2 regions of the Noviherbaspirillum cavernae genome follow, and region 2 is predicted to be linked to the other one. Evidence: predicted binding sites of a transcription regulator. Region 2 holds the regulator's gene; the other holds the start of a gene.
What was found. Region 2 encodes NrdR, which represses ribonucleotide reductase genes. Its sites were predicted from a motif close to CACNANATNTNGTG; they were not measured.
Positions count from the first base shown of each region.

Region 1: the regulator NrdR is predicted to act here: its motif matches at 2,446-2,459, upstream of D3870_RS02830 (ribonucleoside-diphosphate reductase subunit alpha).

Region 1 covers NZ_QYUN01000002.1:568,403-579,242, reverse strand. Annotated here, with positions in the region: gene D3870_RS02830 (ribonucleoside-diphosphate reductase subunit alpha) at 1-2,191, opposite strand, end outside; gene ampD (1,6-anhydro-N-acetylmuramyl-L-alanine amidase AmpD) at 2,564-3,163, opposite strand; gene D3870_RS02820 (sigma-54-dependent transcriptional regulator) at 3,163-4,608, opposite strand; gene D3870_RS02815 (sensor histidine kinase) at 4,634-6,349, opposite strand; gene D3870_RS23015 (PP0621 family protein) at 6,346-6,594, opposite strand; gene D3870_RS02805 (cytochrome C assembly family protein) at 6,591-7,400, opposite strand; gene ffh (signal recognition particle protein) at 7,736-9,103, shown strand; gene D3870_RS02795 (SWIB/MDM2 domain-containing protein) at 9,639-10,154, shown strand; gene D3870_RS02790 (lytic transglycosylase domain-containing protein) at 10,243-10,840, opposite strand, start outside.
Region 2 covers NZ_QYUN01000002.1:2,524,597-2,535,436, forward strand. Annotated here, with positions in the region: gene D3870_RS11770 (GspH/FimT family pseudopilin) at 30-587, opposite strand; gene D3870_RS11775 (type IV pilin protein) at 584-1,069, opposite strand; gene D3870_RS11780 (pilus assembly protein) at 1,053-4,955, opposite strand; gene D3870_RS11785 (pilus assembly PilX family protein) at 4,994-5,644, opposite strand; gene D3870_RS11790 (PilW family protein) at 5,641-6,666, opposite strand; gene pilV (type IV pilus modification protein PilV) at 6,663-7,289, opposite strand; gene nrdR (transcriptional regulator NrdR) at 7,375-7,845, opposite strand; gene glyA (serine hydroxymethyltransferase) at 8,139-9,386, opposite strand; ZMP/ZTP riboswitch at 9,552-9,656, opposite strand; gene D3870_RS11810 (SDR family NAD(P)-dependent oxidoreductase) at 9,782-10,528, shown strand; gene ybgC (tol-pal system-associated acyl-CoA thioesterase) at 10,594-10,840, shown strand, end outside.

The sequences.
Region 1 (10,840 bases), 2.0 Mb from region 2:
CCGCCAGCAGCTTGAGCGAATCCTGCGGCAGGATGCCGCGATCCCACAGCGAGCCGCGATAAGAGCTGTAACGACCGCGCTCTTCCGCCAGTTCGGTCGATGCCCAGTAGGCGTAGTAGCACACCGCTTCCATCGAGCGATCGGCGAACTCGACCGCGTCCATCGAGGCGTAAGGGATGCGCATCATGTGCAGGCAGTCCTGGAAGCCCATGATGCCCATGCCGACCGGACGATGGCGCAGGTTGGAGTCGCGCGCTTTCTTGACGGCGTAGTAGTTGATGTCGATGACGTTGTCGAGCATGCGCATTGCCGTGCGGATCGTCTTTTGCAGCTTGACGTGATCCAGCTTGCCGTTCTTCATGTGCGCCGGCAAATTGACAGAGCCGAGGTTGCAGACCGCGATTTCGGAGTCGTTGGTGTTCAGCGTGATCTCGGTGCACAGGTTGGAGCTGTGCACGACGCCGACGTGCTGCTGCGGTGAACGAATGTTGCACGGGTCCTTGAAGGTAATCCATGGATGACCGGTTTCGAACAGCATCGACAGCATCTTGCGCCACAGGTCGAGCGCCTGCACTTTCTTGAACAACTTCAATTCGCCGCGCGCGGCCTTGGCTTCGTAGCCAGTATAGGCTTCCTCGAAGGCGCTACCGAACTTGTCATGCAGGTCCGGCGCATCGGAGGGCGAGAACAGCGTCCACTCGCCCTTCTCCATCACGCGCTTCATGAACAGGTCGGGAATCCAGTTCGCGGTGTTCATGTCGTGCGTGCGGCGGCGGTCATCACCGGTGTTCTTGCGCAGGTCGAGGAATTCCTCGATGTCCATGTGCCAGGTTTCCAGGTAGGCACAGACTGCGCCCTTGCGCTTGCCACCCTGGTTCACGGCGACGGCGGTGTCGTTGACCACTTTCAGGAACGGCACCACGCCTTGCGACTTGCCATTGGTACCCTTGATATGGGCACCGAGTGAGCGCACCGGGGTCCAGTCGTTGCCGAGACCGCCGGCAAACTTCGCCAGCAGCGCGTTTTCCTTGATCGCTTCGAAAATGCCGTCGAGATCGTCGGCCACCGTGGTCAGATAGCAGGACGACAGCTGCGAGCGCTGCGTGCCGGAATTGAACAGGGTCGGCGTCGAGCTCATGAAATCGAACGAGGACAGCAAGTTGTAGAACTCGATGGCACGCGCTTCGCGGTCGCCCTCGTTCAATGCCAGGCCCATCGCGACGCGCATGTAGAACGCCTGCGGCATTTCGATACGCGTGCCTTGAATGTGCAGGAAGTAACGGTCGTACAGCGTCTGCAGACCGAGGTAGCCGAACTGCAGGTCACGCCCCGGCTGCAACGCATCAGCCAGTTTCTGCAGGTCGAACTGCGCCAGCTTGGCATCGAGCAGATCGGCTTTGATGCCCTTCTCGATGAATTTCGGGAAGTAATCGACGTAATGCGCCTGCGCATCGTTTTGCGCGACTTCCTGGCCGAATACCTCCTTGCGGATAGTGTGCATCAGCAGGCGCGCGGTGACCTTGCTGTACGCCGGGTCCTTTTCCATCAGGGCGCGGGCCGCGAGGATCACGGATTTGTGCAATTCCTCGACCGGCACGCCGTCATAAAGATTCTTGAGCGTTTCAGCGAGGATCGCTTCGGCATCGACATGCTTTTCCAGACCGATGCAGGCAGAGGTGATCAGGCCGCGCACCTGGGCGATGTCGAGCAGGCGGCGCTGGCCGTTGTCCGTGACGTGCAATTGCGGCGTTTCGACAGCCCTGGCAGATTGCTGCTGCGCACGCTCTTCCATGCGCTTGGCGCGATACAGCACGTAGGCACGCGCCACATCATGTTCGCCGGAACGCATCAACGCCAGCTCGACCTGATCCTGCACGTCTTCGATATGGAAGGTGCCGCCAGCGGGTTGGCGACGCACCAGCGCCGACACCACGCCGGCGGTCAACTGCTCGACCAGCTCGCGCACGCGCGCCGATGCTGCGCCTTGCCCGCCATTGACCGCGAGGAATGCCTTGGTGACGGCGATCGAAATCTTGGACGGCTCGAATCCGACTACGGCACCATTGCGGCGGATGATTTTGTAGTCGCCAAGCGTGACGGAAAGATGTGCTGCGGATGGAGTATCGCTGCCTGGAGAGACCAGACCGAATTCGGCGGGGGATTTGACGGAAACTTCTTGAGTAGAGTGCATCTAGCCTCCTTACATTGCATTGTTGGCAGCGTGATTGCTGCTTGTGGTTATTAATTAGAACACCCGGTTCAGCGGATGTTCACGAGATACCGATATCGCGTGTGCGGCCTGCCTGCATGCCGGGAGGTGTTCTTCACACCGGCAATCGCGTCACACGACGTTTTGCGAAAGGAGAGCTGTTCCTGGCCCGCCTGAATCAAATAAGCATTGCATCAAGGCACCATCTGAACAGCTCCGATGGATCATCGCGGCACCACTATATGTAGTGGCTCCAATTGCGAATTAAACTAATTCTAGTGCCAGGATGGCGAGTTCGCAATACCTTTTTTATGAGAGGAAACACAAATTTTCATTGTGCGGCAGTTGACTTTTTCAACCCGTGATGGGGAAGCGCAATGCCTGATGAGCGAGTACTAACGGCCTGACTTGATCGAGCCGTGCATGGTAATCGGACCAGTTGAAAAACGGGCCCGGATCGGTCTTGCGTCCCGGCGCGATATGCTCGTGTCCGATCACATCGGCAAGCTGATATCTGGATTGCAACGCCACAGTCAGTGCGACCAGCGTGTCGTATTGAACGGGCTCGAACACTTCGAAATCGGTTCCCTCCAGTTCGATCCCGATCGAAAAATCGTTGCACCGTTCGCGCCCGCAAAACGACGATGCGCCGGCATGCCATGCGCGGTCGTTGGCCGATACAAACTGCACCACGGTGCCGTCGCGGCGGATCAGGAAATGCGCCGACACGCGCAAGCTGCGCAACTGGTCGAAATACGGATGGGCTTCATGGTCGAGCCGGTTGCAGAACAGGTCGGCAATGAACGGCCCGCCAAACTGGCCGGGCGGCAGGCTGATATTGTGAATCACCAACAGATCCACTCTCGCGTCGACGGGTCGCACATCGAAATTCGGCGAAGGCTCGCATTGTGCTTCGATGCACCAGCCATCGGCGCCTATGCTAAAGCGCCGCATTATTCAGGCTCATGGATGGAAAGGCGTTGCATCCGGTAACGCAACTGCCGGAAGCTGATACCGAGCAGGCCGGCGGCTTGCGTGCGATTGAACCGCGTCTTGAGCAGTGCGCGCTCGATGATCTGGCGCTCGATGCCATCCAGATGGTCCGGCAGAGAACTTGGCAGCGCTTCCGCATCGGTCGTTTCAGACCGTGCCGCCGGCGTCGGAACATGAAGGGCAGCGGCATCCGGCATCGCCAATGCCACGGCGTCGGATGCCTGCCGCACATCGATGGCCGGTGAATTCACCGCTTTCAGCGCGAGGTCCGCCACCTCGATGAGGCCATCGTTGGCAAACGCCAGCGCCCGCTCGAGGATATTTTCCAGCTCGCGCACATTTCCCGGAAAGGCATAGGCCTGCAACGCATCCAGCGCGGACGGCGACAGCACCGCGCGCACGCCTGGTGCCGCGAGCCGCTCCAGAATCGCATCGGCCAGCAAGCCGATGTCGTCCAGCCGCTCGCGCAACGGCGGCAGACGCAGCTCGATGACATTGAGGCGATAGTACAAATCCTGCCGGAACCTGCCCTGTTCGACGCACTCGGCCAGATTCTGGTGCGTCGCGCTGATCAGCCGCACATCGACCGGTTCTTCGACCGTGGAGCCGATCTTGCGCACACGGCGCTCCTGGATCGCACGCAGCAGCTTGACCTGCATCTGCAAGGGCAGATCGGCAACTTCATCGAGCATCAGGGTGCCGCCGTTGGCCGCCTGGAAAAAGCCGTCGCGGTCATCGGTCGCGCCGGTGAAAGCGCCTTTGCGGTAGCCAAAGAATTCGGCCTCCATCAGCGCCTCCGGAATCGCGCCGCAATTGACCGCAAGGAAGGGTTTGTCGACCCGCGCGCTGTGCGCGTGGATATCGCGTGCGGCAAGCTCCTTGCCGCTACCCGATTCGCCGGTGATCGCAACCGGTGCCATGCTGCGCGCCAACCGCGCGATCTGCAAGCGCAAATCCTGCATGACGCCGGACTGCCCGACCAGGCAGGAGGACGTCCCGGCGGCTTGCGCGTTCCGGTGATCTGCGCTGATGCCGGTGACGTTCATGTGCAAGGCCGATTGCACCATCTGGCGCAACTGCTCCAGTGCGACCGGCTTGGACAGATAGTCGAATGCGCCCGCCTTCAGCGCCGCGACCGCATTATCCGCGCTGCCGTATGCGGTAATCACGGCAATCGGTGTGTTTCGGCAATTCGCCGCGACTTCGCGTACCAGCTCGATGCCCATGCCATCCGGCAGGCGCATGTCGGTCAATACCAGCGCATAGTCGGCCTTTGCCAGACGCGCGCGCGCGTCCTCAAGACAGTGCGCACTGTCCACATCCAGCCCCATTCTGACGAGCGTGATCTCCAGCAGCTCGCGCAGGTCGGCTTCATCGTCGACGATCAGGATACGCGGTGAGGTCATGATTATTGTTAAGCTTGTTTTTCGGTCAGGCGCGATCCGGTGTGGCAAATGTGATCACGAATCTGCCGGTCGGCTCGACTGCTCCGTCGCTGGAGCCGTCGTACCGGTATTCGTAGTCCAGCATCGCCCCGTTATTCAAACACAATTCGCGCGCCACGTAGAGCCCCAATCCGGTGCCCTTGCTCGATGTTGTATAAAAGGGTTCGAACAGGTGCGCTCGCACACCCGGCTTGATGGCGGGACCGTCATCCTGTATGTGCACTTCCAGCCGGCTGGCCATGTCGGAGACGGCATGGATGCGTATGCTGCCGCGCCGGCCGCTGGCGTAGCGCAGCGCGTTCGATAGCAGATTCACAACAACCTCGCGCAGATGCAGCGGATCGAAACGCGCATGATGCGAGCGCATTTCGCCAAGCTGTATGAGCCCGGGCATGACCGCATGCGCTTCGTGAAATTCGCCGAGGATGTCGGCAAATAACGGCGCCAGCGCGAGCGGTTCGCGCGGCGATTGTGCCTTGCGCGACAACTTGAGGATGTCCTCGATCATTCGGTTCAGGCGCTTGACGTTGTCGCCAACGATGCTCAGGAGACGCGACTGCGCCGGATTCGAGATATCTTCGCCCAGCAGTGCGGCGGCATGCGCAATCGCGGAAAGCGGATTGCGCACTTCATGCGCGATGCTGGCGGTCAGGCGGCCCATCGATGCGAGTTTCAACTGTTGCGCCTGGTTCTCGATCTCGGTCACGTCTTGCAGGAAGATCAGCGTGCGCTCCTCGCTCAGGCCTTCCGTCTCCACCGTCACGAAGCGCAACTTCAAATGCGATCCCAGTTCGCGCCGCATTTCGCGGCTGATGGTGCTTGCTCCATTGAGGGTGGGGAGATCGTCTCCCGGCTTGACCACGACAAAAGCGGTTGAACCGGTTTCGCTGGTCGCCTTGGCGGCAGGCAATGCGGCCCAGGTTCGGTACGCCTCGACAATCGGCGCCATGGAGGGAATGTCTTTCAGCCTGTAGCGTGCCTGCCCATACGGAACGGACAAGCCGAGCATGCGCTCCGCCGCCGGATTGCCGACAAAGACCCTGGTATCGCGGCCAACCACGAGGATGCCGTCGCCCATGTCCGCGATCACCATGCGATTGATCGCTTGCTGCACTTGCAAGTCGCGTCCGCGTTGCCTGGCAAGCTCCTCCTGCTTGAGCAGCCGGGCGGCAAGACGATTGAGCACGAAGACCGCCGCGAAGAACGCAGCTCCGTACAATCCCGCACGCGACAGCTCCGCTTCGCCGAACGAGGTGAGGAATGCGTACCCGCCTTCGCCCAGCAATACAAATGTCACCACCGACACGCTGAACAGCGCCAGCATCATCGACGCAAGGATGGCGCAGCCCGCCAGTGGAAACAGGAAGAGAATCGCCAGACCGCTCTTCGCTCCCCCGCCCGCGACATACAGCATCGATATCACCGCGATATCGACCGCGAGTTGCACAAGCAATTGCAGCGAAAACCGTTTCCTCAAGTACACCGACAGCAGCGCAAAAACGACGGCAAGCACGAAATAGACAGCGCCGTGAATTTCCCAATTGACAAGATGATTGGCGATGCCGAAATTCTGCTTCGTATTGAGGCTGAGATAGATGAGCAATACGATCGCAATGACGATCCGCGTGAAGCTGAAGGTCTGCAGCGTGCGCCAAAGGGTTTCGCGGGTATCGGCGCGACGCGATTGCGCGATCGGCTTCATGAGCGAACACCGAGACGGCGATGCTCTTCGCTGCAAAATACAAGTCCTTCGGAATTGCCGAAGGACTCCGACAGCGGCACATGCAACCCGCAGTGCGCGCACTGGATCATCGCTTCGCCGCCGTCAGCCGCCTTCGGAGGGGTTGAATCGGTCTTGGCCGAGTCCGGCGCCTTCAACGATCTTTTCGCATGCAGCAGCCACGCGACAACGAGGATGCCGATAATCACCCATATCAAGAACTTCACGCGAGTCCCCGATGCAAAACCACTTCCAGCACGAATCGGCTCCCGACATACGCCAGGAACAGAGTGGCGAAACCGGACAGCGTGAAACTCAGCGCCGTCTTGCCGCGCCAGCCGCGCCAATGGCGTCCCGCCAGCAGCAGGCCGAACAGCAGCCAGGACAGCAGCGTGAAAACGATCTTGTGATTCCACTGGAACGCCTTGCCGAACAATTCCTCGGAAAACACCACGCCGGACAGCACGGTCAAGGTCAGCAAGACAAAACCGAATGCGATCAGCCGGAACAACAGCTTCTCCATGGTCAGCAATGCGGGAAGCCGGTCGATGGCCGCTGCCAGCCAGCCGTTTGCGCCGGCACCGGGCCGGGTATGCAGCTTCGATTCCTGCAAGGCCATCAACACCGCATGAAATGCCGCGATGGTCAGCGTACTGTACGCCAGGATGGCAATCGCGATATGCCATGACAGCAGGACGGATTTGCCCGCCAGCGGCATAACGTTGCCGGGAAAAAGCACCGGCAGCAGCACAGCCGCGGCCGCGCTGGGCAGCACGAGCACGCGCAAGCCGTCCAGGGAAAAATTCCGGTTCTCCAGCCAGTACGCAGCGACCGAAATCCACAGCGCCGCCGACAGCATGACCGCAAAGCCGACGCGCAACGCGCCTGGCGTGATGACATCGCCCCACAACGCGACGCCGTGCAACAGCCAGCCAACCGCGGTGCCCGCCGAGATGGCGAGGCGCTGGTGCGAAGGCAGGAATGCGCATACCGCGTACAGCAATGCCGCCAGGACGAAAAAGGTTGTTTGCATTGCACGGAATGGTGGTAAACGAATTTTGAGTTTATACCATGTAAGGCTGCAATCGACTGCCTTGCACACGGTGATATATCACGCGCCCGGCCACTCGCAATTCTGCTATATCGCGTTGTCAAAAGGCTGTCAGTTGAACGACAGTAAGAGTACAACTCATGTCACTCCGTCAACCGACATCAACCATGCTGACACGACGCCATTGGACCGCCGCATTCCCGCTGCAACGCCCCTCCGCCCACGACGAGCCGCAAGCGCGCTTCGGTTAGAATGGACGACTGTTCACGATGCCTGCCGCATCGCCTTTGCCTCCCATTTCCTGAGATTCAACATCCATGCTCGACAATCTGACCCAACGCCTCGCCAAAGTCATCAAAACCATGCGCGGCGAGGCGCGCCTGACCGAATCCAATACCGCCGAAATGCTGCGCGAAGTGCGCATGGCCTTGCTCGAAGCCGACGTCGCGCTGCCCGCCGTGCGCGAATTCATTGCCCGCGTGAAGGAAAAAGCGATGGGCGAGGACGTTATCGGCTCATTGACCCCCGGCCAGGCGCTGGTCGGCGTCGTGCAGCGCGAACTCGCCGCCATCATGGGGGGCGATCTCGGCCCCGAAGCTTCGCAACTCAATTTCGCCACCCAGCCGCCGGCAATCATCCTGATGGCCGGCCTCCAGGGCGCGGGCAAAACGACCACGGTCGGCAAACTCGCGAAATATCTGCGCGAGCAGAAAAAGAAAAAGGTGCTGACCGTTTCCGCCGACGTGTATCGCCCGGCGGCAATCGCACAGTTGCAGACCGTCACCGAGCAGGTTGGCGCGGACTTCTTTCCCTCCGCACCGACCGACAAGCCGGTCGATATCGCACTGGCTGCGCTGGACTATGCAAAAAAGCACTATCACGATGTGCTGCTCATCGATACCGCCGGCCGGCTCGGCATCGACGAAGCGATGATGCAGGAAATCGCCGCCCTGCATGCGGCCGTCAAGCCGATTGAAACCCTGTTCGTCGTCGATGCCATGCTCGGCCAGGATGCCATCAACACGGCCAAGGCTTTCAACGATGCATTACTGCTGACCGGCGTCGTCCTCACCAAACTCGACGGCGATGCCCGCGGCGGCGCGGCGCTGTCGGTGCGCCATATCACCGGCAAGCCGGTCAAGTTCGCCGGCGTGGCCGAAAAACTGGATGGTCTGGAAGCCTTCGATCCGAACCGGATGGCCAACCGCATTCTCGGCATGGGCGATATTCTGGCGCTGGTCGAGGAAGCGCAGAAGGGCGTGGATGTTGCCGCCGCAAAAGACCTGGCCGAGAAGATCAAGGGCGGCGGCAAGTTCGACCTGAACGACTTCAAGGCGCAACTGTCGCAGATGAAGAAAATGGGCGGCCTGTCGGGCCTGATGGACAAGCTGCCGGCCCAGTTTCAGCAAGCTGCCGGCAATGCCGACATGGGCCAGGCCGAAAAGCAGGTGCGCCGCATGGAAGGCATCATCAATTCGATGACGCCGCAGGAACGCGCAAAACCGGAACTGATCAAGGCTTCGCGCAAGCGCCGCATCGCCACCGGCGCAGGTGTGCAGGTGCAGGAAGTCAATCGCATGCTGTCGCAATTCGAGCAGATGCAATCGATGATGAAAAAACTCAAGGGCGGCGGCATGATGAAGATGATGCGCAACATGAAGGGCATGCTGCCCGGCATGCGCTAACCTGCGTTTGTAGCTGCCGTGCCGAGCACCATCATGCACGGCACGACCCCATGCAGGCGCCGAAACACGCATGACTCCTCCGCCCGGCACACCCAGCGTCGGCGCGTCACAGTAAAACCACACATAGCCCGCCACCAAGGCAGTCACAAGACACCGCGCGTCGCCTGACAGAAGGCTTCGCGCGGGCCCCGGCAAATGCAGCCGGCCAGCCTGCCTGACGCAAGCACTCGCCGGAAACCCGTACCAGACAAGGCTTTCCGCCCGACGCCACATTGCATTGCGCGCACGGAAGGCACGCCGTCATGCGCACATTCCCTCGCTCGCAACGGCAGTCACGCATACATGACTGCCGCCTCGCGGCTGCGGCATGCGCGTTTTCGGCGCGTTTTCCCCTATGAAGAGCGCGTGGCACGGACCACACAAATTCGTGCAAATACGTATAAAAAAGACTTGCATAGCCGGCAAAACCGCACCACTATTAGCGGTGCGTGATTTGACGCATTTTCCCAACACACTTTGTGAAGGAGGCTTGAAGATGGCAACAGCCAAAAAACCCGCGGCCAAGACAGCCGCCAAGAAGCCCGCTGCGAAGAAAGCCGCCGCCAAACCCGCAGCAAAAAAAGCAGCTCCAGCCAAGAAAGCCGCTCCGGCCAAGAAGGCAGCAGCAAAGCCAGTAGCAAAGAAAGCCGCCGCCAAGCCCGCAGCAAAAAAAGCAGCTCCAGCCAAGAAAGCCGCTCCGGCCAAGAAGGCAGCAGCGAAGCCGGCAGTAAAGAAAGCCGCAGCAAAACCGAAGACACCGCGCAAGCCGAATGCAGCATTCATGAAACCGTTGACACCGTCCGCCACGCTGGGCGCAGTGATCGGCGCGAATCCGCTGCCGCGCACTGAAGTCACCAAGAAGGTTTGGGACTACATCAAGAAGAACAAGCTGCAAGACGATGCCAACAAGCGCATGATCAATGCGGATGACAAGCTGAAAGCCGTGTTTGGCGGAAAGAAGCAAGTGTCGATGTTCGAAATGACGAAACTCATTTCCAATCACCTGCAATAATCGTCTTTCCAAAGGCCAAACAAAAACGCCCGCATCGCGCGGGCGTTTTTGTTTGTGCGGCCGTCCGCCGCAGAGGCGTCAAACCGCGTCAAATATTGAACTCCCACCTCTTCCACGCATCGAGCACTGCATTCGGATATTGCGGCTGACCGCGACTGCCGTTGTACCTCCCCAAGGCGAGGTACAGATTGCCCGCCTCCATGTCGATGTACATGCGCAGGATCGCGCATCCATAACGCAGGTTGGTCTGCATGTGAAACAGCTTCCTGCGATCGCCGTCGCCCACGACGCGCGTCCAGAACGGCATCACCTGCATGTAGCCATGCGCACCGACCGGCGACACCGCATACTTGCGAAACGCCGACTCGACCTGGATCAATCCCAGCACCAAGGCCGGATCGAGTCCGGCGCGCTTCGATTCGTACCAGGCCGTTTCGAGAAATTCGCGCCGCACCTGCCAGTCGGGCAGCTTCTTCTTCAAGCGCTCCGACATCTCGCCCAGCCAGCGCAGGTACTTGATGCGATCATCGATATTGGCAAACTGCGGCCGCGGTGGGCGCGCGTCCTTGATGGCATTGAACAATGCAATACGCACCGAGTCGGCAATCGCCTCTTCCTTCTGATTGCCCGCATGCGATGGTGCGCCGAGAACGACTGCCGCGCAGATGAGAGCGCGGCTCGATAAT
Region 2 (10,840 bases):
TCCTGTCGTCTGCCGCGCCTGCCCTCTTCCTAACACTTGGTGCCCGAATCGGGATTGCATACCCGCGGCCGCCCCAGCATGTTGACGTAGATCTTGCGCACGTGCTTACCCAGAGTGAATGAAACGCTGCCAGATTGCAGGCTGTTGGCATTGGTACGAGTACGCCCACTGCCGGTATACGAAATATATTTGGCATCGTCATCGTTGTCGGTGAAATCCGACGCGACGGTGAGCGACTGCGGAACCGGACCATGCGAGAAAATGATCTGTTCGCTCGAGTCCGGTCTTTGATTCTTGTTCTGGTCGATGAAAACGACCCATCCGCTGTCCCAGTCACTTCCATTGCCCGCAGGTACCAGATCGACGCGCGTGCCTCGTTGAATCGCCTCCGATCGCGCAAGATTGATTGCTGCAAAGAAATCGTTGGCAGTCGTTGTCAGTTGCTGACTTTGAAGCAGATTTCGAAAGCTCGGTACGCCAACAGCCAACAGAATGGCGCAGATGCTGAGTACGGTCAGCATCTCAATCAAGGTAAAACCCGAGCCGCCCGTACCGCGAATGGAAGATAAACGAACCATGCCTTTCATCTCCAGCAATCCGTGGAATCGGTGCTTGCAGCTTTCTCGCCAGTACTTCGCAATGTCAAATCGCCGCATTGCAAATCCGTGAAATTCATGTCCACGTTCTCCGTACCCGGCTTTGCCGTCAGCACGACACAATCGGCGATCGTCTCTCCGTCGCATGCAGAGCCGCTGATCTCATACGCGCTCTTCGCCGCACTTTGGCCCAGGTACCATTTGAACCGTGTTTCACTTTCACTTTCGGACAAGAATGAAAAGGCAATATAGCTGTTGTTCTGGGAGTAGAAACGCTCCTGTTGTTGCATCAGCTGCATCAACGCCGCTTGCGCCTCTGCTCTTTTGGCTCTCCGGATCGCTCCTTGATATGAGGGATAGGCAATCGATGCCAGTACGGCGACGATGACAGTGACAACCATCACTTCAATGAGCGTGAAACCCGCGCAACGGCAATAGGGAGCAGGAATGGGCCGATTACTTGTTGAACGCATCACGCAATTCCTGCCAGTTCAATATTTCCCGCCAGCTAAATCGTCCGGCAGGAACAGCGGTTTCAATCAAGCCGTTTTCGGCGGCCTTTGCGCCTCCCGTTCCAAAGCTCGCCACGGAATTTTTCTTCGTTACCGTTCTCCGTCCGATTGAATTGCGATCCCCCACCGTTGCGGCTGTCTGGAATACGACTGGCGAGCTGAGCATGCCCACTTGTGACAGATACCCGGTCAGCGTGCCGTTTGCCGCAAGACCGGTAAGCGCATTCAGGACATAGGTGCGACCGCCGCCCATGTCACAGGGATCGCTGGTGAAGATAAGACTGTTGAAGAACATCATGCCATTGGCAAGGACCGGATTGGTTACCGCGCGCTCGCCGGTCTTGTCCGCATCAAGAAAGTCGACAAACCATCCCATTTTTTGCGCGCCAGTGGCGCCATACGAAAACGTGTCGCCAACGACGTTCAGTCCCGCCCCGCTCTTCTCGATCATACGTGCGGCCAGTGCGCTACGCGTGAGCGTGGCCCCCTTGGGACCCGACTCGTCATATACACCGTAGAAGGTCTGCGCTCTGAAGCTGCCCGCAGCTGCATCCGTGTTTTCGACAAACTTGCCAGTACCGAACAGCACAACGTATCCACCGCCCGGAGCAAATACAACCTTGGGTTGCATCGTGATAGGTTGACGTACCTGTGTCGCATCCTTGGCAGTAAACAACGGCGCACTATCGACCTGCACCGCACCCAATGACGCAGCACCGGAAAAATCAATACGCCACAGATTGCCTTGGAGGTCTCCGATATAGGCGAGTCGGACCGTACCGTTGCTATCGGTTACCAGCGCCGGCGTTGCCAATCCATTTTGCAAGGAGGAATCCGTACCGGGAATCTTGAACTTGTAATAGTTGACTCCCAGCTTCCACTGCGCCGAGGGTAGTTTGTCGAGCGAGAGCAGAAACAGCGCATTCGAGGCGTCGCTATTGGATTTGCCGTCATCCTTGTAATTGTTCAGGCCGCTCGGAACGACGACAAAATGCTTGTATACGGGAATGCCGTTCGTCACCGCAATCCGGAACTTCGCTATCACAGGCGCGCTTGTCAGGTTTCCCATGTCCACATCGTCTGCGTCGGTGAATTCCCATAACGCGCCGTTGCCGCTGCCGAAACTGGCAGGATTGGTGATATCGAGTGCAAAGACACCCTGCGCACCTCCACCCAGACCTGCCGCGAGAACCGTTGCCCAATATCCGCGCACCATGGCATCTCCGGTTGTCAAGGCACCATCGACAAAGGGTCGATGTACATAGTCGGGCCGCGTCAACTGGGACAAGCCGCCAATCACCTGGCGCGGCACATATGCAAACAGTTCCTTGCCGTCATTCGCGTTGAACGCATGCAGCATGCCATCGTTCGCGCCCACATATACTGCGGGCGTGCGGTTCTTGCGCGCCTCGCGAAACTCCTGGTATCCGTCGCCCCTGCCATTCAAGGCCGGCGCGCCGACATACGCCACATTGCTGTTGATGATATCGCCCAGCACGCTGTCACGTGAGCGAAACATCTTCGGCATGTCGACCTCGGGACTGCGATCGCCGCGCAGGAAATTGACCCGCATTTCACCCAGATCGTCCACCGCCCCACTCACGGGCGAGACATTCAGCAACGCTTTTTGCGCTTCGCTCAAGCCACTCCATTTGAACTCCGTCGTCGTGACGACATTGTCGGCATCGACTTTCGTCGTGTAGATCCGGCGTTGCGCGTGCGACGGATTCGGCGTCAGAAAGTTCGTGCCGGTCAGTAGCGTGCCGGCATCCCACACCGCGCTCTCTGCAATGCTGATGCCGCCGTCATCGGTCAATGTCAGCGCCAGCTTCTTCAGGCTGCCGGTCCATTTTCCGGAATTGAAGCCGGGCTGATATACATAGGCTCCGTCGGATGCGATTTTGGCGCTCGACGCCGAAACGCCCGAGATCGTACCGCTGACATCGCCGGCCGCGTTGAACACCTTGCGAATCGACTCAATCAGTTTCTGCGGCTGGCCTGCCAGAAAATAGTTGTCCGGCACTCCGTCGCCATCCTTGTCCCATTTCCAGCTCGGGCTCGGCGCATCGGGGTCGAACGGACTGTCGCCATTGTTATCACTGTTAAACCCGCCGTATTTCGCGGCCAGATAGAGCTGACTGTTGCGCGGCTTCAGCGACCGGGGGTTGTTATCGATGAGCCCATTTCCGCCTTCATCCACATCAATGGTGAAAGTTTTCACGCGGGTCCGCTTGTCGAGGCGGATGTCATGTGTATTTGCCCAATAGGCCAATCCGGCCATGTAGTAAGTGCCGTGTCCGCCCGAGCCGGTGTCTTTGACAGCGAGTTGCGCGAGCGTCGTATTGGGAACGGGATTGTCGTTCTCGCCATTGGAATTGGTTTCCAAGTCACCGACCCGTCCGGTCCACGGCTTGACGTCCAATACCGGGTTCTTGCCATCGGCGCTGTCAGCAGGACGGGTCGCGTCAAATGCGTCCGCCAACGCACTGCCGTACTTGGTGCGCTCATTACCGGGAATATAGCGGTCCCAATGAGTGTTAACGTCAGCAATCGACAGCACGTAATTGTTCTGGCAAGACGCAATCAATGGATCGACCCATGTATCAATTACGGGGAAACCATCCTTCATCGCTTCCGTCATGCCTGTCGTCGCATCTGGCGTCGCTTGCTTCCCTTGCAGATAGCGAATGCCTTCGTAATACAGTTCGCCGATCGGATCGTACCTCTTGTAGCTCGCGGTACGGCCGAACTTGTTCAAGTAGTTGATGACACCGCTGTTCACCACCTTGTTGTACTTATCCAGCGGATTCTCAGGATTGGGATACAACACGCCGGTTTCCGGATCCCATTCCGGTTTGTCATTGGGTACCGGGACGAATTCGGGGGCTTCCACTTTTTTCGCGCCGACGTATTTCATCGGTGCTCGCAATACGCCGCCATAGCGCGTCTCGCTGTCGTCCAACAGGTATCCCATCGCGGCAAGGCGCAATCTGTCGGATTTGTTCTGAATCTCGCCAACCGGCTTGTAGCGACTGCCGTACCGCTTGCAGAGATCCTTCCGCTCGGGTCCTTCGCTCTCGTCACAGACCTGGACCCGTACCAGATACTCCCCAAGCCGCTTATCCTGCGCTTCCTCCGATGCCTTTCCATTGCCGTCGTATTTCGACAGGCAGTATGTGCTCGCCTTGCTGCTGAAGGATGCGTTGTTTCCGCCAAGCTCGCTGCTCTGATCGCTGAAAAGAATGCGATTGCGACAGGACACAACATATAGCGTGGAGACATCGAAAGGCGTTACTCGTTTCGGCGCACTGACGTTGCCGCTCTCAATGATTTTCCTGCGAGGAAAATAAGTGGAATGGGCATAGAAATTGTTCGTTCCGGAATCCATGAGAACCGCTCGTTGCAGAATGGTCATATCTGCCGTGTCCATGATCCGGTCACCTCCCGTCAACGCGTAGCGCAGCATGTCTATTGCGGATGACGCAGCCCAGTTCATGAAATTACCGCTGAAGGAATTGCCGTCACATTCATGCGTTACCGGGTCGGCGTTCTTGTATATGTAGAAGTATCCGGTGTCGGTCAGATTCCGATTTCCGCCATTGTAGACATAGCACTTCGCGGGATTGAAGTATCCGACATACTCCGTGGTCCGGTTGTAGCTTCCATCATCGCCGCGATAGGCGACTCCGACCGTTGGGAATTCGACAGACAGGCTCAGTATCATGTTCGGGTGGACGTTGCCGCGTGCGCTGAACAACGGACCGTTCGCGATTTCCACCACAGGATTCGCAGCGCATGCCGACGATGACGCAAAGCCGACGGCAATGACGACAACGCTCGGCAGCATCGCAAGAGCTTTTCGGAAGCGAATGATCCGCCTTGTCTTCATTGAGCATCCTTTCTGTAGATCGACTGCAATACCACTTGCGTCGACTCGCGCATGCCGAAGCCGATCGCGGTAATGCGATAGATGAATGCCATGTCCTCCGCGCTGGCCGATGCACCGGGGCGCGTATCCGACATGAATTCGATGATGTAACGTGGAGGCCGGCTTGGCAGCACTCCTTTCCCCGTTCGGAATATCTGCCCGGTGAACTGTCCGTACGGCACCGTATGCGCATTGGCCGACTGATCCATGAAATCGACGGTTTGCCAGATCTGGGGGGAAGCGTTGTGAGCGGGACTGCACAAGCCAAGGTTCGTGCCACTGTTGCCGCAACCCGGGACGAAGCCCTCTGCACTGTCATTTGCAAACAGATGACTGCGGGATTTTCCCGGATCGGGAGAGCGTTCAATGTCGCGCTCGGCATCCATGAGGCCGGCTTCCGCAGCCTGAAACGCAATTTGCCGATCGCGATCATTGCGCGATGCTTTCTCGCTTTGCAAGGCAAGACTTGCTGCGGAAATGCCAAGCAGCAGGATGACAATCAGCATCAGCAGGGACACAATCAGCGAAGCGCCGACTTGCCTCGATGGTTGACTGGCGCATCGCCGCTTGCGGCTGATCGCCCCCGATGTTTGCCACACAGACGTCATGCTCCGCTTCCCGCCGCCTGGTTCCGCAACTGGATGCTCATCGCAAACGCTTTCCGTGCGCGATTGCGTATCGAATTCGGCAACGCCATCTCCTTGATTCGCGTCCCGATATCGGTCGTCGCGTTGGCATCGGCATAGTCCTTGCCGAACAGGTCGTACACCAGATTTGGCGTGCCCTCCCGCGTCGGCTGCGAGCCGCGGAGCAGAAGCGCCACCTTGACCGTCACCACCTTTTTCCAGTTGGTTATCTTGTTCTTGTCGACGGGGTTTTCCGCAGCGCCTGCTGCCGCCACAAACGCATCGTCCATCGCATTTATCGCTGTTGCGCTGACAAACCGGTCAGGTAACGAGTCAGCGTTCAGGTCGAGTCCGTATAACACCTGGAACGACTCGACTCCACGCGCGATCGATTCCGCCGTCCAGCTATCGTCGCCGCCCGCGCCTGGCTCGGCGTCTTTCTTCCACTTGCAATACAACCCTGGCTCCCCATCCGTACCCGTGCGAACATAGAAAATGCTCCATCCGCGCTCGCTCTCGGCCGTCGCTTGCGAAGTCGCAGCACGGACGCCGAAGCCGGCGCAATTGATAATGGTCCCGTCCCCATGCTTTCCGATACCGGAACCGAAAAAGCGGACTGCAAGAACATCGCTGCCATTGACCGCGTCACTTTGAGGAGACTCGATGCCAGCGGTAATTTTTTTCAGACTCTTTGCGTCAAGGCCTTCGATATTCGCGCTGATGTCACCGGTGGATAGAATCGGTACGTCATCCGTACGCCAATCCTCGTACGCCGCCTGCCGCACTGCGCGCGCAATGCTCTCGATCGCGTAACGGCCGGTATCCTGAATACGCGCACTCTCGTCCTGCACGGCATAGCCGGATTTGGTCGACAACAGCAGCGCTGTCGCCGCCATGACAACCACCAATCCCAGCGTCATCGAGATCATCAGCTCCACCAATGTCAGTCCTGATTGATTCGCGAAGCGGAGGCGGACGGCCTGATGGTATCGGCAGCTATTCATTGTGCGTAGGGTTGCACTGTGAGTGCCACTGCCGGTGGGAACAGGTCATTCTCGTTCTTGATCAATTTTCCATCAGCGGCTTTTTCCTGCCATCCCATCTTGATCACAACCGATCCGTTGCCCGCGCCTGCAGTGCAATCCCATGCCAAGCCATTGATTGACTCGTCCCATGGCTGGGTATCACGGCAGATTGTCACGCGCCCGCTTGGCAGCAATTCCTTGACCCGACGTTGAAGATCGTAGATGTCGGCACTGGCCAGCTCACTTGCACTACATGTCGCGGAAAAACACAGTTTGGCAGGAGCCTCCGGCGCAGCATCAGTGGCGGATTTGTAGTTCAGCGCGAGAAAGGGATTCTGATCATCAGGCAATCCCATTTGATTCGCATTTGCGCGCATCTTGTCGGCCATCTCGGAGGCGAGTTGCAATGCGGCCGTCTGAAATGCAGATTGCTGGGTAGTTCGAAGGGAAACCAGTTGCATCCCGGCGGCTCCGATCACGCCCAGCGCGAGCACAAAGACCGAAACGAGGACTTCAATCATCGAAAAACCGTTTCGCGAGTTACAGCTCACGGAAACACCGTGATGCCCTCCCCTTTTGTCACGACGAATGCATACGACCATGTTCGCCAGCCTCAATAAAGTTGTTGTATTTGCAATATTTATGACAAAACAAAGCCGCCTTGCACATGCACGGCGGCTTCAATGACTACTTGCTGGAATGTTTGCGTTCGCGCCCGACTTCGGCGATCGCATCCTGAAATTCGGCAACGTCTTCAAAACTCTTGTAGACAGAGGCAAAGCGGATGTAAGCGATCTTGTCGAGACGCTTCAGTTCGCGCATGACGAGTTCGCCAATGTGGCCCGACAGGACTTCACGTGCGCCACTGGATAGCAGTTTTTCTTCGATACGATGAATGGCGGCATCTACCGCTTCCGCAGACACAGGACGCTTGCGCAACGCCAGCATGAGACTGGCGCGCAGTTTTGCCGGATCGAAATCGGTACGGCTTCCGTTCTTCTTGACGATGACCGGCATCGTCAACTCGATGCGCTCGTAGGTCGTGAAGCGCTTGTCACATGCGGCGCAACGACGACGACGGCGAATCGTATCCCCTTCTTCCGACACGCGCGTGTCGAGAACCTGGGTGTCTTCGTGATGACAAAAGGGACATTTCATGGTACTTGCTGCGAAGCAGAAGAAAGGAGTAATTAAAAAACTCGTGCAATATTACAATTAATTTATTGTCAATTCATTAATTTTTTGTTGCTTGGAAAAATTATCAAGTGTCCTCGCAACAATTCATGCACTGTTTGCGTCCACCAAGGGCTGTTGCCATGCAAAAGCACAAAACCGGAGCTCAAAATAAATGCTGTCCCGAATAGCATAAAAGCGGTGCGCTTCAGCCAATGGCAAGCGACCGCTTTTATCCGCTCAACCGATGCAATTATCGGCGCTAACGGTGCCCAGTATCACGCGCCGTAAACCGGGAAAGCGTCGGTCAATTTCTTGACTTCCGCTTTCACGCGTTCGATGGTCGCAACGTCATGCGGATTGTCGAGCACGTCCGCGATCAGATTGCCGACCTTGGTCGCTTCCGCTTCCTTGAAGCCGCGCGTGGTCATCGCCGGGCTGCCGAGACGGATGCCGGAAGTGACGAATGGCTTTTCCGGATCATTCGGAATCGCATTCTTGTTGCAGGTCATGTGGGCCGAGCCGAGGATGGCTTCCGCTTCCTTGCCGGTGATTTTCTTCGCGCGCAGATCGACCAGCATCACGTGCGATTCCGTGCGGCCCGACACGATACGCAGGCCGCGCGCAATCAGCGCCTTTGCCAGCGCGTCCGCGTTCTTGACCACTTGCTGCTGATACTCCTTGAATTCAGGCGCGAGCGCCTCCTTGAAGGCAACTGCCTTGCCGGCAATGACGTGCATCAGCGGACCGCCCTGGATCCCCGGGAAAATGGCCGAGTTGATCGCCTTTTCATGTTCCGCCTTCATCAGGATGATGCCGCCGCGCGGACCGCGCAGCGACTTGTGCGTAGTCGATGTGACGAAATCGGCATGCGGCACCGGATTGGGATAGACGCCGGCTGCGATGAGGCCGGCATAGTGCGCCATGTCGACCATGAAGTATGCGCCGACATCCTTTGCCACCTTGGCGAAACGCTCGAAATCGATGCGCAGTGCATAGGCGGATGCGCCCGCGATGATCAGCTTCGGCTTGCGCTCGTGGGCAAGACGCTCCATCGCGTCATAATCGATCTCTTCCTTGTCGTTGAGGCCGTAGGAAACCACGTTGAACCACTTGCCTGACATGTTCAGTGACATGCCGTGTGTCAGGTGCCCGCCTTCTGCAAGCGACATGCCCATGATGGTGTCACCGGGCTTGAGCATGGCGAAGAAGACGCCCTGGTTGGCTTGCGAGCCGGAGTTCGGTTGCACGTTCGCCGCTTCGGCACCGAACAGTTCCTTGAGGCGGTTGATGGCCAGCGTCTCGGCGACATCGACATACTCGCAGCCGCCGTAATAGCGCTTGCCGGGATATCCTTCGGCGTACTTGTTCGTGAGTTGCGAGCCCTGCGCTTCCATCACCGCAGGCGAGGTGTAGTTTTCGGAGGCGATCAGTTCGATGTGCTCTTGCTGACGCGTGGTTTCGTGCTGAATGGCGGACCAAAGTTCCGGATCGACTTTGGCGATGGTGTGGTCTTTTGCGAACATGAGAATCTCCAATCGATTAAATATGCAAAGTACGTTTGCTTCAAGCCTTTGCCAACAAGCGTTGTGCGCCCGCTCCGTCGGGAAACGCGGCAACTCTTGCCGGAAGCTCGGAATCGAATGAGGGCCATTGGGAAATGACAGGCAGCCTCAGTCGTGCGTTCCATTTGTGGCTGCCCAGGCGAACGGCTAGAGAATCTCACGTTCCCCGGTGGATATCCACCTTGTGCCGGAACCGTGGGCTCCGGTGTTTCGCCAGTCACGTGAGACGAAATGGTATTAAATTGTAAGGTAGCTGTCTGAATTGAGCAAGGAGCCCTACCCTTGGCACCCATGCAGACAGGCTGCTTTCCGCTACAATTTTGGCACCCCGCAAATTTTGCAGAAAAGGAAAATTCATGCTCGTTCTTATCACAGGAGCAAGCTCCGGTTTCGGCGCTGAAATGGCACACAAATTCGTCCGGCACGGACACAAGGTGATCGCCACCGCCCGCCGCAAGGACCGGCTCGACGCGCTGGCGGCAGAACTGGGCGCAGCGCTGCTGCCGGTGGAAATGGATGTCAGCAGCAAGGATTCCATCAACAATGCGCTTGCCGCGCTGCCTGCCGAGTGGCGGGAAATCGACGTCCTGATCAACAATGCGGGGCTCGCGCTTGGCGTCGCTCCGGCTCAACAGGCATCGCTGGAAGAATGGGAAACCATGATCGACACCAACTGCAAGGGCCTCGTCACGATGACGCGTGCGCTGCTGCCGACGATGGTTGCGCGCGGAAGCGGACTGGTGATCAACCTCGGCTCGATCGCCGGCACGTACCCCTACCCCGGCGGGAACGTCTACGGTGCAACCAAGGCATTCGTGGATCAGTTCACGCTCAATCTTCGTGCCGACCTGGTCGGCACCGGTGTACGCGCGACAAACATTGCGCCCGGTTTGTGCGGCGGCACGGAATTCTCCAATGTGCGCCTCAAAGACGATGCAGCAGCGGCCAAGGTGTATGAAGGCACGGTGCCGCTGACTGCCGGCGATATCGCGGAAGCAGCGTACTGGATTGCGACACTGCCGGCGCACGTCAATATCAACTACATTGAAATGATGCCGACCTGCCAGGGCTTCGCCCCCTTCAACATCAAGCGCAACGTCTGACCGCGCAAGTCAAACCAGGCAGTGTGCCGACATTGCGGCGGCACACTCGGATTATCAAATTGAAGATGCACGAAAATTTCATCTGGCCCGTCCGCGTTTACTACGAAGATACGGACGCAGGCGGCATTGTCTTTTATGCAAATTATCTGAAGTACTTCGAACGCGCGCGCACCGAATGGCTGCGCGCTGCAGGCGTGAGTCAGCAAGCATTGACAGAATCACATCGCGTGATGTTTGTGGTAAAGAGCACTGCGGTCGATTATCATGCTCCAGCGAAATTAGATGATGAACTGAAACTGACTGTCGTAGTCG